2 regions of the Cupriavidus sp. FW306-1B-F12B genome follow, and region 1 is predicted to be linked to the other one. Evidence: riboswitches for the same ligand, from Rfam matches in the RefSeq annotation. Region 1 holds a riboswitch; the other holds the start of a gene.
What was found. Region 1 has a riboswitch for glycine ahead of AC3WLE_RS11590 (D-amino acid dehydrogenase). Riboswitches for the same ligand answer to the same signal wherever they lie in the genome.
Positions count from the first base shown of each region.

Region 1 (8,863 bases):
GCTGCCCTATGACCCCGTCAAGGACTTCCGCGCGATCTCGCTGCTGTCCAAGGTGCCGAGCCTGTACGTGGTCCACCCGGACGTCCCCGCGAAGAACCTGAAGGAGTTCGTGGCGTTGGCCAAGAGCAAGCCCGGCAAGCTGAACTACGGTTCGGCCGGCAACGGCAGCGCCGGCCATCTGGCCTTTGAATACCTGAAGGCCGCGACCGGCACCTTCATCACCCATGTGCCGTATCGCGGCAGCGGTCCGCAGATCACTGACCTGCTGTCGGGGCGGTTGGACGCAGCCGCGGTCGGCGCGCCGGCGATCATCCAGTTCATCAAGGCCGGCAAGGTGCGCTGCATCGCCACCGGCACGACCCAGCGCATTCCCCAGCTGCCCGACGTGCCAACGGTTGCCGAACAAGGCTATCCCGGCTTCGAAATGACGCAGTGGTATGGCCTGCTGGCACCGGCATCTCTGCCCCAGGCGGCCGCCGACAAGCTGGCGGACGCCACCGTGAAAGCAGTGAAGAGCAAGTCGTCGGTCGAGCGCCTGAGCGCGGATGCGGCGATTGTGGTGGGCGACACGCCGGCGGAGTTCTCGCGCTTTATCGCGCAGGAGCAGCAGCGCTGGAAGCCCATCATTGCGCGCGCGGGAATCAAGCCGGATTGAACGCAAGGGGATGGCGCGGCGCGCCGGGGCTCACGGTCGCTCCTGCCACACCGCGACGCCACCCGGCGTCCCGGCACGGCCATCCAGGCTGATCTCCACGCGCGTCAGGTCCTCGCCGATCAGTAGTTCACCGGCATACGTCTTGCGGACCCGCTCGGCAATCTGCCCGACCGTGGCATCGCCGTTCAGGCCGATGTGACTGAACACCGCCAGCCTCGGCCCCGCAGCCTGGAAGACCCGCGCGGCATCCTCCGGCGAGGACAGGTGATCGTAGATGGCACGGTACGCGGGGTTGGAAGCCAGCAGCGCATCGGGGATCAGCGTGACGCAATGCACCAGCACGTCGGCGTTCTTTGCCTGCGCGACCACGGCGGGACTGAACCGGGTATCGCCCGACAGCACCACCACCCGGCCCCGATAGTCAATCCGGTAGCCATACGACGGCCGGATGTTGTCGCCGTGGTCGTTCTCGAATGCCGTCACGCGGACCCCGTCTTTTTCATAGACGACCCCGGGCGCGACGTCGCGGGCATCGATGGTGATGCCCGCAAGCGCGCTGCCCTCATCCTTGTGCCGGATGGCGATGTCCGCGGCAAAGGCCTGGCGCAGCCCATCGGCAAGCGCGCGCGTGCCCGCCGGGCCGTACAGCGCCATGGGCTTGTCGCGGCGGCCGTAGGGCGGCCGCAGCCAGCCAGTCAGCCACAGGTCGGGCAGTCCCACCAGATGGTCCGAGTGGAAGTGCGTCAGGAAGTGCGCGTCGACGCTGCCCAGCGGAATCCGCAACTGCCACAGGCGCACGGCCACATTGCGGCCAAAATCAAAAACCAGCTTCTGGCCGCCGGCCTCGACCAGCGTGCTGTAGCCAGCGCGCGTTGCCGAAGGCACCGGGGTGCCCGTGCCCAGCAGCGTCACGCGGAAATGGTCAGTGCGTTCCGGGGCGGCCGCAGCCGGGGCGGGCGTGGCGGCGACCGACAAGGCCGTGGCACACATCAGGGCGATGCCGGTCAGCATCGCCAGCAAGCGGGATGATTTCATCGTTCTACCTATTGAAAAGGGTGACAGCGCTGCAGCGCCTCAGAAGATCTGCTTGACGCCGAGCATCACGCCGGCCTGGTTGCCGCCCGCGCTGGGATTGCCGCCGGGGCTGCCGCCGCTGACCGACAGCGCCGACTGGCCGCCGTTGTCGATATAGCCCGCCGTGGCATACACGGAGGTGCGTTTCGAGAACGCGTAGGTGCCCCGGATCGCGCCAAGCCAGGCCTTGTTCGCGCTGCGCCGGTACTTCACGTAGAAGACTTCGCCGGCAAGGTTGAACGCGGGCGTGATGTCGTAGGACGCCCCCGCGAACCAGAGGTCGCTGCGCGGGGTGCTGCTTGCTTCGTTGTTGCGAGACAGCAGTCCCAGGCCCAGCTTGGTCCGCGGCAGCAGCATGTAGCCGCCCAGCGAGAAGCGGTCGTCCTTCAGGCTGCTCCGGGTCAGGCCACCAAAGGCGCCGGGGCCGCCGCGCAGCGAATCGTAGGCGGCGCTCACGCCCCACCAGTCAGTCTCGTACATCAGCATGGCCGACCATTCGCGGCAGGCGTGCGAGTCCGCGGGGTTCTCGCCCGCACAGTTGGTGCCGGCCGGGCCCGGTCCCGCATTGACGGTATCGCGGCCCAGGCTGTACGTGGCGCCAACGGTGACGCCACCGAACTTGCCCTTGTACGAGACCGCGTTGTCGGCGCGCGTGTTGGGGATATAGCTGTCAATCGAGCCGACACCGTAGACGTTGGAGGTAAGGATGTCGGTATCCAGACGCGCCCAGAACAGCATGGTGTACTGGCGCCCAAACCCGATCTGTCCCCACGGGCCGCTCAGCCCGACGAAGGCCTGCCGGCCGAACAGTCGCGCGCCCTGATTCGAGACGCCTGAATCCGGCGCGAAGCCGGATTCCAGCACGAACACGCTCTTCAGCCCGTTGCCGAGGTCTTCCGAACCGCGCAAGCCCCAGCGCGATGGCACAGTCGCAGCCAGCGACGGCTGGCGCACCAGGTCATTTCCCGCCGCACCCACGTGGTTGAGGTATTCCACACCCGTATCGATCACCCCATAGAGCGTCACCGATTGCGCCGCCGCCACCAGCGGCATGGCGGCAGCCAGGCCGGCCGCGTATCTGTTGAATTTCATTCTGTCTCCCCTGCTTCCTGTGGCGGCAACCTGCCAGGCACCCTGGCAGCCCCCATATGTTCATATTTGAACATCTGTTTCTTTATTGAACCACCACGGGCGAATACTACCGCCCCGTTTTATGGAGGCCGAGTGGGGAAACTACCGATGTGTGGGGAGGGGTTATGGCACGCCGCTGCGCTGCGCGTCACGCAGGCGCAGCCGACAAGAAAGGCGGTGAACCGCGTTTGCCTGAGGCGCGCTCCAGCGTGGGCTGCGGGCCCGCGCTGGCCTCATGGAATTCCGGTGCGCGCTCAGCCGGCGATGCCAGCCCAGCGCAGGTGCTTGCCCCAGTCGGCGTCGCTGATCACGCCGGACACGCCGTGCCGCTGGCCATCGGCGCGATAGAAGTAGGTGCGCGGCATCTCGCCCATCCAGTCCGGATCGACCGCATAGCGCAGCCGCTCCTGCGGCTCGTGCCCGAACACCCACGCGTTGCGCGTGAGCCTGACGCGCTGGAGCAATTGCTGCACCTGTGGCAGCGCGTCGGGGTTGTCCGTCGCCAGCGTGACGACGCGCAGGTCCGGATGCCGCGCGCGCAGCTTGCCGATGGCGTCGAAGTTGCGCTTGCAATAGACGCAGTCGAGCGACCACACCACCAGTACAAAGGGCTTGCCCTTCTGGCTGGCCGCCAGCTGGGCGGCGCTGGCCGATGCGAACACGGCGACGCGGTCGGCCGGTTGACTACCGGCATTGGCGGCCGTCATCGCCAGGGTCAGGACGGCAGCGGCGAGCAGCTTGCGGCGGGATGGCATCATGCACCCTCCTTGCCCAGCGGGAACACCTGGAAGCCCTCGGCCTCGGTACGCCACAGCACGTAGGCGCGGCCCGCATGCTGCAGCAGGTGCGGCTGGTCCGAGTCGCGCTCCGTGCCGGCCAGCTTGCGCGTCTGCCAGGTCTTGCCGCCATCGTGCGACAGCATCGCGGACAGCCGCGTCTGCTGGCCGTCGAACGATTTCCAGGCCACCGCGATCTCGTTGTCGTTCAGCGCGACGATGTCGGCATGCTGCGCGCGCGGGTCGTCCAGCGGGCGCTGTGCCTGCAGCTTGCCGTCCTTCCAGCGCCCCACCGAGACCGTGGGCTTGCCTTCGCGCACGTTGAACCAGACCATGTGCACCGTGCCATCGGGCGCCACCGAAGCGCCGGGGCCGTGGTGCGGGCAGGCGTCGATGCGCCAGTCGTCAAAGGTGGCGCGCTGCATCGGCGTGGCCTTGCCGTCGGTGCCCAGCAGCGCCAGCGCGTGGTCGCGCGCGTTGGGCGGGAATACATGGCGCCACAGCGCCAGCATCTTGCCGTCGGGCGTGGGCGACAGCGCGATGCGGCAGCATTCGCACGACTGGTCGGCAATCTTGTAGTCGCCCTGGAAGGTCTTGCCCTGGTCGGCCGAGACCGCGTAGTAGACCGCGGCGCCGGCGTACGGCCGCTTGCGCGCCTCGGCGGCAACCACGTCGCGCTTGTCGATCCAGCTGACGAAGACGCGCCCGGCGTTGTCCACCGCGATGGCGTCGAAGCGGTGGGCGATCTGGTCGCGGTTGGCATGCACCGTCAGCGGTTCGGCAAAGGACTTGCCGCCATCGGCGGAATGCGCAAAGCGGATAAAGCCGGTCCACGGCTTGGGCAGCGGCTGGGTCCAGGTGACGAAGATCTCGCCGTCGCGCCCCGCGGCGACCTTGGGCCGGCTTTCATGATCGGCGGCGACCTGCTCCGGCACGTTGTTGACATGCTGCGCCGGCCCGAAGCTGCGGCCGTAGTCGGTCGATGCACGTACCGCGACGTAAGGGCCGTCCTTGTAGGCGACCCACAGCTTGCCGTTTCGGTCGAACGCGGCGCCGGTGCCAAGCTCGCTCATCTTCGCGGCCTTGGCCTGCGCGCCGTGGCCGCTGTGATCGCCGTGCGTTTGCGCGGTCGCGGCCAGCGCGGCACCGGCCATCATCAGCCCGGCAACGATCAAGCGGAAACCGGGGCGAACGCCTTGCATGGATATGGTCAGCCTGTTCACGTGCTCAGAAGGAAAGTTTCGCCTCGGCGTAGAACGTCCGGCCCGGATACGGGTGGTAGACGTAGTAGCGCTGGTCGGTGAGGTTGTCGATGCCAAGCCCGAGGCGCACGTTCTTCGCAGGCCGGTACGTCAGCTTGACATCAAAGGTCAGGAAGCTGCTGGTGCCGCCGAAGGTGTCGGGATTGACGTCGGAATTGTCGAGCGTATTGTACTGCCGCCCCGAATAGGTCATGGCCAGCGTGCCGGCCCAGGCCGGCGTGATGCGATAGGTGCCCATCAGGTTGGCCCGCCACTTGGGAATGCGGTAGAAGTACTTGCCCACCGAGGCCGGGTTGTTGGCGTTCTCGAGCGTCTTCGAATGGTTGTAGGCCCCGCTGGCCGACAGGTCGAAGCCGCTGACGAACACATCGCGCGCGTCATAGGCCAGCTCGATGCCGCGGGTGCGCACGCGGTCGACGTTCTGGAAACTGGTGACGGTCGGGAATACCGTGGTATTGGTCTGGCTGACCAGGGCATCGCGGATATCGTCCTCATACACCGAGACCCGGAAGTACGACGAATCCAGCGTGCGCTCGAAGGTCAGGTCCTTCGAGAATGACCGCTCGGGCCGCAGGTTGGGATCGTTGTTGATCAGCGCGGTGCCGGTGATGCGGCCCTGGAACAGCTCGCTGACAGTCGGGTAGCGATAGGCCTGGCCCAGCGACAAGCGGCCCAGCCAGTCCTGCCCGAAGGCCTTCTCCAGCGCCAGCTTGGGCGACCAGTTGGATTCGCTGCGCACCGGGTAGCCGATGTCCACGCCGGGCTGGCTGCGGCTGCCGTCATAGGCGCGCCAGTGTTCGTAGCGCACGCCGGGGATCAGCTTCCAGTCCTCGGCAAAGTACCAGGCGTCCTGCGCATAGAGCGCCTGGGTCTCGGTCTTGCCGGCAAAGGCGTTGTTGAAGGCGGTGATGGTGACCGCCTGCCAGTCCGAGGTGTTGTAGGTGGTGTTGCTCAGCCGGTAATTGTCATAGTGGTAGCCGAACGTGACCCAGTGCCCGCCCTGCAGCAGCTGCGGGCGGTAGTCGGCCTTCAGGTCGAGCGTGCGCCAGCCGGTGCCGTCGCCATAGGTCACCGTGCCCGGCCCGCTGCCGGCGGTGTTGGCGCTGCGGCTGATGTCCTTGCTGACATCGAACAGCGACGCCACGCCCGAGAAATTCCAGCCGGTCTCATTGCGCGTGCGCAGCGACAGGCCATAGAGCCAGCGCGCGTCCTCGCCATTGCTGGGGGCAAAGGCGTTGGCGGGAATCACATAGCGATAGCCGCCGATATTCACGGGACCGCTCGACACAACATTGCCATCGGCATCGCGCAGGTAGCTGCCGGTGGCGCTGGAGCGGTCCTGCTGCCAGTAGGCCGCGGTGAACTGCGCCTGCAGGGTATTGGTGATGTCGTAGCCAAGCTTGAGCTTGAGCTGGTCCTGCACGGTGTGGGTGACGCCCTCGCTGTTCACGCCCATCACCACGCGGTCGCGGCCGGTCTGGTCCTGGTCGAAGTAGGCGCCGGTGACCGGCTTGTCGGCAGAAGTGGCGCGGGCCGTGGAGCGTGCCGCGGTATAGAAGCTCAACGGCTGGCTCTTGCTGTCCTGCCGGTCCACGCTGACCAGCCACGAGAACGGGCCGACGCGGTCGCCCACATAGGCGTTGGCGTGGACCCCGTTGAAGTTGTCGTGCGTGCCGTACAGGCTGAAGCGCTGCGTGAACAGCTGCACGCTGGCATCGCCCTCGAGCTTCTCCGGCGTGCGCGTGGTGATCAGCACCGTCGCACCCAGCGAGTTGCCGGGATATAGCGCCGAATACGGGCCGTACAGCACATCCATGCGCTCGATCTCGGCGCTGTTGACCAGCGACCAGCGCGGCGGGAAGCTGAAGTCCGACCCCAGCAGGTTGGACAGCAGCAGGCCGTCCGCATACACCAGCCCGCGCGCCGACTGGCGCGAACTGGTGCTGCGCACCGAGATGATCGAGTTCATATCGCCGATGAAGCGCTTGCGTACGGCGAGGTTGGGCGCGTACTTGAGGGCGTCTTCCGTGTTCACCACATTGAAGTCGGCCATGCGGCGGCTGCTGATGCCGTAGGCCGGCGAGGGCGTGTTGGGCGGTATCGCCGGCGTCTCGGCGCGCTCCGACTTGGCCGAGACCACCACCTCCTGCAGCGGCTCGGGCGCGTCCACCACCTGGGCGGCGGCGACGGCGGGGCCCATCAGCACCGCCGAAACGGCCAGTGCAATGCGATTTTTCTTCACTGGAAAACCTTGTTGTCGTCTTTTTCGACTCACTCCACCTGAGCGCAGCATACGGCGCCTCTCCCCGAGAGCGAGCGCTGACATTTTATGGGGCACGGGGACGCAGGCCGATGCGACATAGCGACGCGGGCGGCAGGCCGCCTAAGCGTTAACCCGCATATCCAACGTCGAGCCTTGTCACTACATTGCCCCGATTGGCATCAAGCCAATGTGATGCAGGGAGAGACTGTCGCGGCGCCCGCCGCGGACAGCGCCGAAGGAGCAACCGCCCCGGAAACTCTCAGGCAAAAGGACCGGCATCACCAGTCAGTGCACTCTGAAGAATGCCGGACGCTATCGTCCGCCGGCATACCGAAGGAGCAAGCGCGCCCCGCCCTCGCGGCCGGGTGTCGTGAATCTCTCAGGTCCAGAACAGAGGGGGCGTCCGCCACGCATATTGCGTCCGGGCTCCCACCATCGACGTTCCTGGAACCTGCAGATCATGAAATCAATCGCTGTCATCGGCGGTGGCATCACGGGTGTCACCACGGCCTACGCGCTGGCCCGGCGCGGATTCTCCGTCACACTGTTCGAACGCCACCGCTATGCCGCCATGGAGACCTCGTTCGCCAATGGCGGCCAGTTGTCGGCCTCCAACGCCGAGGTCTGGACCCACTGGTCGACCATCGTCAAGGGCATGAAATGGATGCTGCGCAACGACGCCCCGCTGCTGGTCAATCCCCGGCCCAACTGGCACAAGCTGTCCTGGTTCGCCGAGTTCATCGCCGCCATCCCCCACTACCGCCGCAACACCATCGAGACCGCGCGCCTGGCCATCGCCGCGCGTGAACACCTGTTCGCCTGGGCGGCGCAGGAAGGCATCGATTTCGACCTGAAGAAGGAAGGCATCCTCCATATCTACCGCGACAAGGCCGGCTTCGAGCATGCCGGCCGGGTCTCGGCGCTGCTGGCGCAGGGCGGGCTGGAGCGGCGCGCCGTGACGCCCGAGGAGATGCGCGCGATCGAGCCGACGCTGGCCGGCTCGTACTACGGCGGCTACTTCACCGAGAGCGATTCCACCGGCGACATCCACAAGTTCACCAGCGGCCTGGCCGCAGCCATCGATCGGCTGGGCGTGCGCTGCCTGTACGGCCAGGACGTGCAGGCGGTGAAGGCCGACGGCAGGCGCGCCACCGTGACCGTGCAGGACGGCGCCGACACGGCCACCTCCAGCTTCGATGGCGCCGTGATCTGCGCCGGCACCGCCAGCCGCGCGCTGGCCGCGGGGCTGGGCGACCGGGTCAACATCTATCCGGTCAAGGGCTATTCGATCACGGTCAACCTGACCGACGAGGCCAGCCGCGCCGCCGCACCGGTGGTCAGCCTGCTCGACGACGAAACCAAGCTGGTCACCAGCCGCTTGGGCGACGACCGCTTCCGTGTGGCCGGCACCGCCGAGTTCAACGGCTACAACCGCGATATCCGCGCCGACCGCATCCGCCCGCTGGTGGAATGGGTGCAGCAGTGCTTTCCCGGCGTCAGCACGCGCAGCGTGGTGCCTTGGGCCGGGCTGCGGCCGATGATGCCGGACATGCTGCCGCGCGTGGGGCGCGGGCGGGCGGCATGCATCTTCTACAACACCGGGCACGGGCACCTGGGGTGGACTTTGTCGGCGGTGACGGCTGATATGGTGGCGGGAGTTGTCGACCAGCATTTCGGCGCGAACGTGGCAGTCGCGCCGGGT
Region 1 covers NZ_JBYSXC010000005.1:321,924-330,786, reverse strand. Annotated here, with positions in the region: gene AC3WLE_RS11620 (Bug family tripartite tricarboxylate transporter substrate binding protein) at 1-655, shown strand, start outside; gene AC3WLE_RS11615 (MBL fold metallo-hydrolase) at 686-1,690, opposite strand; gene AC3WLE_RS11610 (porin) at 1,730-2,821, opposite strand; gene AC3WLE_RS11605 (TlpA family protein disulfide reductase) at 3,115-3,618, opposite strand; gene AC3WLE_RS11600 (sialidase family protein) at 3,615-4,838, opposite strand; gene AC3WLE_RS11595 (TonB-dependent receptor) at 4,864-7,191, opposite strand; glycine riboswitch at 7,348-7,446, shown strand; glycine riboswitch at 7,447-7,565, shown strand; gene AC3WLE_RS11590 (D-amino acid dehydrogenase) at 7,577-8,863, shown strand, end outside.

Region 2 (8,863 bases), on a different contig from region 1:
ACAGCCGCGCCTGGTGGTTGCCGCGATACAGGATGGCGTAGTCGCGGAACTGCGCGCGGCGCTCGAACTTGTGCGCGGACAGGCGGAACACCACCGACTCGGCCTCGTGCTCCTCGTCGTTCATCGGGTGGATGGCGATGGGGTCGCCCATGCCGTGCTCGCTCCACAGCTTCTTGTCGAACAGCTTGGGGTTGTTGGCGATGACCGCGTTGGCGGCTTCCAGGATGCGCACCGTGGAGCGGTAGTTCTGCTCCAGCTTGATCACCTTCAGGTCCGGGAAGTCGGTCTGCAACCCGCGCAGGTTGTCCAGCGTGGCGCCGCGCCAGCCATAGATGGCCTGGTCGTCGTCGCCGACCGCGGTGAAGGCCGGCGCGCGCAGGTGCGAGCCGCCTGCCAGCAGCTTCAGCAACTGGTACTGGCAGGCGTTGGTGTCCTGGTATTCGTCGACCAGGAAGTAGCGCAGGCGGTTCTGCCACTTGAGTTGCACCGTTTCATTGCGCGCGAACAGCTCGGCGGGCAGGCGGATCAGGTCGTCGAAATCCACCGCCTGGTAGGCGTGCAGCGTGGCCACGTAGTTGCGGTAGACCAGCGCGGCCTGGTGCTCGTCGGCATTGGCGGCCTGCGCGATCGCTGCCTCCGGATCGACCATGCCGTTCTTCCATAGCGAGATCGTGCCCTGCACGCCGCGGATCAGCTTCTTGTCGGTGGTGCCCAGCTGCTCCTGGATCAGGCCGAAGCAGTCGTCCGAATCCATGATCGAAAACTGCGGCTTCAGGCCCACGTGCTCGGCCTCCATGCGCAGGATCTGCACCCCGAGCGAGTGGAAGGTACAGACCGTCAGCTGTTTGAGCGGAATGCGCTTGCCCTCGCGTGTGGTCTTGCCCTCCATCAGCTTGCCGATGCGCTCCTGCATCTCCTTGGCGGCCTTGTTGGTAAAGGTGACGGCGGCGATATGGCGCGGCTCGAAGCCCTTGTCCTCGATCAGATGCGCGATCTTCTGCGTGATCACCCGGGTCTTGCCGGAGCCCGCCCCGGCCAGCACCAGGCAAGGGCCGTCCAGGTAGCGGACGGCTTCGGATTGGGCGGAGTTCAGGCCATGGGTCATGCGTGGGATGCGGTTGGAGGCAGGGAAATCGGCAGGAACAGCGGCAGGCCAGGCGGGACACGCCAGCACCCAAAAAACGGGCATGGCAGCAAAGCTGCCGATGTTAACACGCTGGCCGCGGCAGGTCAGTCAGCGCAAACCGCGTTGACACGGCCGGTTGTGTCACCGGCGTAACACTTCGTAAAGGCCGGAGCCAATCGCGCAACCAAACGCTCTAACTAGTATGTCCCCTGGCCTGCGCGGCGGGGTTGACATGCTTGAATCATCACATCGGAGCCAATAATGAAAACCCTGCAGACTTTGACCAAGGTGACCCTGATCGGCGTGACCGTCGCGGCCTTTGCCGGTTGCGCGGATATGACCCCGAAGCAGCGTAATACCGCCATTGGCGCGGGCGCGGGCGCCGTGGGCGGCGCCATCCTCACCGACGGTAGCGCGCTGGGTACGCTGGGTGGCGCGGCCGTGGGCGGCGTGATCGGTAACGTTGTCACCGACGACAAGAAGAAGTAAGCCAGACCACCGCAGCGACAGGTACGGCAGGCTCCCCTGGCCGGTTTGACAAAGGCCGGGGCCTCCCGTACATTGCGCGCATCCGACCGGGAGAGCGCGCATCGCCTGCGCCGCCGAAGGGGTATCACCCGAAAACTCTCAGGCACCACGGACCGATCGGATCGGCATGCAATATGCACACAATGCATGCCGAACTCTGGAGAGCGGCACCCGCCATTCGTGGCGAGCGTGCCCACCGAAGGGGCGCACGAGGAAGGGGTCCGGCAGGATCCGCCTTGTAATCTCTCAGGTATCGAGGACAGAGGGGTCATCCGCCGCAGCGGATTGCCACGCCACATTCAGGCGCGGCGAGCGTTGCGGCGGATGGCCCTTTTTTGTTTTCGCCAACCGAGACTGCCCCAGAGGATTCCATGACGCTCCAGGCCACGCCCCTCAACGCCATCCACCGCGCCCTCGGCGCCCGCATGGTTGATTTCGGCGGCTGGGACATGCCGGTCAACTACGGCTCCCAGATCGAAGAACACAATGCCGTGCGCACCGACGCCGGCATGTTCGACGTGTCGCACATGTGCGTGGTCGACCTCGCCGGCGCCAATACCCGCAGCTTCCTGCGCGGCCTGCTGGCCAACAATGTCGACAAGCTGCGGACCCCGGGCAAGGCGCTCTACTCCTGCATGCTGGATGAGAAAGGCGGCGTCATCGACGACCTGATCGTCTACTTCTTTGCCGAGGACCGCTTCCGCCTGGTCGTCAACGCCAGCACCGCGCTGGGCGACATCGAATGGATCCGCGCGCGCAATGCCGCCACCGGCAGCGATGTGACCATCACGCCGCGCCGCGACGATGTTGCGCCTGCAGGCGCGCAGCCTCTGGCCATCGTCGCCGTGCAGGGGCCCAACGCCCGCGCCAGGGTGTGGAGCACCTTCCCCTCGACCCAGCCTTCGGACACGCTCAAGCCCTTCAACGCCGCCGTGGTCCAGGACCCGGCCATCGGCGAGATCATGGTGGCGCGCACCGGCTACACCGGCGAAGACGGCTTCGAACTGGTGGTGCCGGCCGAGAACGTCGCCGCCGTCTGGGAAAAGCTGAACGCCGCCGGCGTGCGCCCCGCAGGCCTGGGCGCGCGCGACACGCTGCGCCTGGAAGCCGGCATGAACCTGTACGGCCAGGATATGGATATCAACACCTCGCCGCTGGATGCGGGCCTGGCCTGGACGGTGGACCTGCAGAGCGAGCGTGACTTCACCGGCAAGGCGGCACTGGCCGCGGCCGGTTCGCGCCAGCAATTCCTCGGCCTGATCCTGCGTGACAAGGGCGGCGTCCTGCGCGCCCACCAGAAAGTGATCACGCCGGCCGGTGACGGTGAAATCACCAGCGGCACCTTCAGCCCGTCGCTGTCCCAGTCCATCGCCTTTGCCCGCCTGCCCAAGGATGTCGCCGTGGGCGATACCGTGCAGGTGGAGATCCGCGACCGCAAACTCAACGCGACTGTGGTTAAACTGCCGTTTGTGCGTAATGGCAAGGCACTCGTGAGCTGAGGCTCACCCAACGGTCGCCCTCGCCTGCCGGCAGCTTCGCCGGGCAGGCATCACCCAACAAGAAACAAATCTGTATCCGGAGAACCTTCATGAATTTCCCCGCTGACCTCAAGTACACCGAGTCGCATGAGTGGGTACGCGTCGAAGCCGACGGCACGCTCACCATCGGCATCACCGACCACGCGCAGGACGCGCTGGGCGACATCGTCTTCCTGGAACTGCCCGAAGTGGGCAAGTCGGTCGGTGCCGGCGATGCGCTGGCAGTGGTGGAATCGGTAAAGGCCGCTTCCGACATCTACGCCCCCGTGGCCGGCGAAGTGATCGCCGTCAACGAGGCCGCCACGGCTGCCCCGGAGAGCGTCAACGCCGACGCCTTCGACGCGTGGCTGTTCAAGCTCAAGCCGGCCAACGGCGACGACGTCAACGGCCTGATGTCGGCCGACGCCTACAAGGCCAGCGTCGGCGCCTGACGCCGGCCGCGCCGGTCCATGGTTGGACCGGCCACTGCAGACTGACGCGCGCCGTCCCGGCTGACCACCGGCCGGCGCGCACCTCACGAGGTTCTTGCCAATGAACGCCCCGCTTCCCATGAACGCCGCCCAAGTGAACCGGCCCACGCTGGCCGAACTGGAGGCGCGCGACGCCTTCGCCGCCCGCCATATCGGCCCCGATACCCCCGAACAGCAGCACATGCTGAAGGTGCTGGGCTATGACAGCCGCGCCGCGCTGATCGACGCCGTCATCCCCGCCGCCATCCGCCGCCGCGACGGCATGCCGATGGGCGAGTTCACCGAGCCGCTGAGCGAGGAAGCCGCGCTGTCAAGGCTGCGCGGGCTGGCTGGCAAGAACAGGGTGCTGAAGAGCTTTATCGGCCAGGGCTACTACAACACCGTCACGCCCGGCGTCATCCTGCGCAATATCTTCGAGAACCCGGCCTGGTACACCGCCTACACGCCCTACCAGCCGGAGATCTCGCAGGGCCGCCTGGAGGCGATGCTGAACTTCCAGCAGATGGTCACCGACCTGACCGGGCTGGATATCGCCAATGCGTCGATGCTGGATGAAGGCACTGCCGCGGCCGAAGCCATGACGCTGCTGCAGCGCGTGAACAAGCACGATTCGAACACCTTCTACGTGGCCGACGACGTGCTGCCGCAGACGCTGGAAGTGGTACGCACGCGCGCGCTGCCGATGGGCATCGAGGTCAAGGTCGGCCCCGCCGCCGATGCCGCCGCGGCCAACGCCTTCGGCGTGCTGCTGCAGTACCCGGGCGTGAACGGCGACGTCAACGACTACCGCGCCATCGCCGACGCCGTGCACGCCGCCGGCGGCCTGGTGGTGGCTGCCGCCGACCTGCTGGCGCTGACGCTGATCGCCGCGCCGGGCGAATGGGGCGCCGATGTGGCCGTGGGCAACTCGCAGCGCTTCGGCGTGCCGCTGGGCTTCGGCGGCCCGCACGCCGGCTATATGGCGGTGAAGGACGCGTTCAAGCGCTCGATGCCGGGCCGGCTGGTGGGCGTGACCATCGATGCGCAGGGCAACAAGGCCTACCGCCTGGCCCTGCAGACGCGCGAGCAGCATATCCGCCGCGAGAAGGCCACCTCGAATATCTGTACCGCGCAGGTGCTGCTGGCCGTGATGGCGTCGATGTATGCGGTCTACCATGGCCCGCAGGGCCTGAAGCGCATCGCGCAGCGCGTGCATCGCCTGACCGCGACGCTGGCCGCCGGCCTGGAAAAGCTCGGCTTCGCGCGCACCAACGCCAGCTTCTTCGATACGCTGACGCTGGAAACCGGCTTCAACACCGATGCCATCCATGCCGCGGCCACCGCGCGCGGCATCAACCTGCGCCATATCAGCGCCACGCGCGTCGGCATCTCGCTGGACGAGACTGCCACCCGTGCCGACGTGGTCGCGCTGTGGGAAGTCTTCACGCAAGGCAAGCCGCTGCCCGCGGAAGTGGACTTCGACAAGCTCGAAGCTGTCGTGCAGGACGCGTTCCCGGCGGAACTGGCACGCACCAGCGAATACCTGACCCACCCGGTGTTCAACACGCACCACGCCGAACACGAGATGCTGCGCTACCTGCGCATGCTGGCCGACAAGGACCTGGCGCTGGACCGCACCATGATCCCGCTGGGCTCGTGCACGATGAAGCTGAACGCCACCAGCGAGATGATCCCGGTGACCTGGCCCGAATTCAGCCAGATCCACCCGTTCGCGCCGCTGGACCAGACCGTGGGCTACCGCGAGATGATCGACCAGCTCGAGGCCATGCTGTGCGCCGCCACCGGCTACGCCGCGGTCAGCCTGCAGCCCAACGCCGGCTCGCAGGGCGAGTACGCGGGCCTGCTGATCATCCATGCCTACCACGCCAGCCGCGGCGAAAGCCATCGCGACATCTGCCTGATCCCGTCGTCCGCACACGGCACCAACCCGGCTTCGGCGCAGATGGCCGGCATGAAGGTGGTGGTGGTGGCCTGCGACGAGGACGGCAACGTCGACCTGCAAGACCTGGCGAAGAAGGCCGAGCAGCACAGCAAGAACCTGGCGGCGATCATGATCACCTACCCGTCCACGCACGGCGTGTTCGAGCAGGGCGTGCAGCAGATCTGCGAGATCGTGCACCAGCACGGCGGCCAGGTGTACGTGGACGGCGCCAACATGAACGCGATGGTCGGCACCGCCGCGCCGGGCCAGTTCGGCGGCGACGTGTCGCACCTGAACCTGCACAAGACCTTCTGCATCCCGCACGGCGGCGGCGGCCCGGGCGTGGGCCCGGTCGCGGTCGGCGCGCACCTGGCTGACTTCCTGCCCAACCAGGACAGCGTCGGCTATCGCCGCGACGACCGCGGCATCGGCGGCGTTTCGGCGGCGCCGTTCGGCTCGGCCAGCATCCTGCCGATCTCGTGGATGTATATCGCGATGATGGGTTCGGCCGGCCTGACCGCCGCCACCGAGAATGCGATCCTGGCCGCCAACTATGTCGCCAAGCGCCTGGCGCCGTACTACCCGGTGCTGTACACCGGCCAGCACGACCTGGTTGCGCACGAGTGCATCCTGGACCTGCGCCCGCTGCAGAAGGACACCGGCATCAGCAATGAAGACGTGGCCAAGCGCCTGATGGACTACGGCTTCCACGCCCCGACCATGAGCTTCCCGGTGCCGGGCACGCTGATGATCGAGCCGACCGAGAGCGAGGCGCTGCACGAGCTGGACCGCTTTATCGACGCGATGATCGCGATCCGCCAGGAAATCGGCCGCGTCGCCGACGGCACCTTCGACCGCGACGACAACCCGCTCAAGCACGCGCCGCACACGGCCGCGGTGGTGACCGCCGACGAGTGGACCCACAAGTACACGCGCGAGGAAGCCGCGTACCCGGTGGCATCGCTGCGCACGCAGAAGTACTGGCCGCCGGTCGGCCGTGCCGACAACGTGTATGGTGACCGCAACCTGTTCTGCGCCTGCGTGCCGGTCAGCGACTACGTGGTGGACTGAGGCGTAGCGCCGCCGCAGCCGCGGCGGCTCGCCAACGAACTATGCTCGAGATGACGGGCATCGCGGTGTCGCGGTGCCCGCCGCAGCCATGCCAACCGACCAAGAAGAGCCTCTTCAGGGCCATCCCATTGCTGGAGACATTCCGTGGCAGTCAGCGTCTTTGATCTGTTCAAGGTGGGCATCGGCCCGTCGAGCTCGCATACCGTAGGCCCGATGCGCGCTGCGCTGATGTTCGCGCAGGGGCTTGAGCGCGACGGCCTGCTGCCGCAGGTGGCGAGCGTGCGTGCCGAGCTCTATGGCTCGCTGGGCGCCACCGGCAAGGGCCACGGCACCGACAAGGGCGTGATCCTCGGCCTGATGGGGGAAGCCCCCGACACCATCGATCCCGATTCGATCGACACGCGCCTGGCCGCGCTGCGCGCGGGCCGCGAGCTGTCGCTGCTGGGCCAGCATGTCGTGCCCTTTGTCGAGAAGGAGCACATCGCCTTCTACCGGCGCGAAGCGATGGCCGAGCATCCCAACGGCATGAAGTTCCATGCCTTCGACGCCAGCGGCGCATCGCTGCGCGAGGCGCGCTACCTGTCGGTCGGCGGCGGCTTCGTCGTGACCGCGGGCGCACCCAATACGCAGGTGCTCAATGCCGCGCAGCAACTTCCGCACCCGTTCCGCAGCGGCAAGGACATGCTGGAGATGGCCACCGCCAGCGGCAAGAGCATTGCGCGGCTGATGATGGAAAACGAGCTGACCTGGCGCAGCGAGGCGGAAGTCACCAGCGGCCTGCTGCATATCTGGGATGTGATGCAGGCGTGCGTGGCGCGCGGCTGCCGCACCGACGGCGAGCTGCCGGGGCCGTTCAGGGTCAAGCGCCGTGCGCCGGAACTGTTCCGCAGCCTGACCGAGCGCGCCGAGCGCACGCTGTCGGACCCGCTCTCGGTGATGGACTGGGTCAACCTGTACGCCATTGCCGTCAATGAAGAGAATGCCGCCGGCGGGCGCGTGGTCACCGCGCCGACCAACGGCGCCGCGGGCATTATCCCGGCGGTGCTGCACTACTACGACCGCTTCGTGCCGGGTGCCAGCAAGCAAGGCGTGGTCGACTTCCTGCTGACCGCGGGCGCGATCGGGCTGCTGTACAAGCTCAATGCGTCGATTTCCGGCGCCGAGGTCGGTTGCCAGGGCGAAGTCGGCGTGGCCTGCTCGATGGCCGCCGGCGCGCTCGCGGCGGTGCAGGGCGGCAGCCCGGCGCAGGTCGAGAACGCGGCCGAGATCGGCATGGAGCACAACCTCGGGCTGACCTGCGACCCGGTTGGCGGACTGGTGCAGATCCCGTGTATCGAGCGCAACGCAATGGCCTCGGTCAAGGCGGTCAACGCGGCGCGCATGGCCTTGCGCGGCGACGGCACGCACTACGTATCGCTCGATTCGGTGATCAAGACCATGCGCGAGACCGGTGCCGACATGAAGACCAAGTACAAGGAGACGGCGCGCGGCGGGCTGGCGGTGAATATCGTGGAATGCTAATGTCCGCGCGCAGCGCGGCGTATCATGGCGGCGTTCCCCGAACGAAAAACAAGAGGGCAGCCATGCAGACCTTCCACCAGCTGTTCGACGAAACCTCGTCCACCTTCACCTACCTGCTGATCGACGCCGCCACCGGGGACGCGCTGCTGATCGACCCGGTCGACCACCAGCTGGAACGCGACCTGGCGCTGCTGAAGTCAACCGGCGCGCGGCTGGCGTGGGTCATCGAGACCCATGCCCATGCCGACCACATCACCTCGGCCGGCCACCTTGCGCTGCAGACCGGCGCGCACACTGCGGCGCCGTCCGGCTGCGATATCAAGCCCGCGCAGAAGCAGCTGATCGACGGCGACACTGTCGCCTTCGGCAAGCAGGTGCTGCGCGCCATCCATACGCCCGGGCACACCGCCGGCAGCATGAGCTACCTGTGGGAAGAACCCACGCCCGACGGCATCGTGCGCCGCGTCTTCACCGGCGATGCCCTGCTGATCGACGGCTGCGGCCGCACCGACTTCCAGTCGGGCGACGCCGGCACGCTCTACGACAGCCTGACCAGGAAGCTGTTTGCGCTGCCCGACGACACGCAGGTCTATCCGGCCCACGACTACAAGGGCCGCACCTCGTCCACCATCGGCCAGGAGCGCGCCCACAACAGCCGCGTCGCCGGCCGCACGCGCGAAGAGTTCAT
Region 2 covers NZ_JBYSXC010000007.1:67,368-76,230, forward strand. Annotated here, with positions in the region: gene AC3WLE_RS13985 (UvrD-helicase domain-containing protein) at 1-1,105, opposite strand, end outside; gene AC3WLE_RS13990 (YMGG-like glycine zipper-containing protein) at 1,388-1,615, shown strand; glycine riboswitch at 1,693-1,780, shown strand; glycine riboswitch at 1,802-1,927, shown strand; gene gcvT (glycine cleavage system aminomethyltransferase GcvT) at 2,026-3,153, shown strand; gene gcvH (glycine cleavage system protein GcvH) at 3,243-3,623, shown strand; gene gcvP (aminomethyl-transferring glycine dehydrogenase) at 3,724-6,654, shown strand; gene AC3WLE_RS14010 (L-serine ammonia-lyase) at 6,799-8,175, shown strand; gene AC3WLE_RS14015 (MBL fold metallo-hydrolase) at 8,238-8,863, shown strand, end outside.
Region 2: linked by a shared signal. The riboswitch ahead of gcvT (glycine cleavage system aminomethyltransferase GcvT) and the one ahead of AC3WLE_RS11590 (D-amino acid dehydrogenase) in region 1 are both predicted to bind glycine.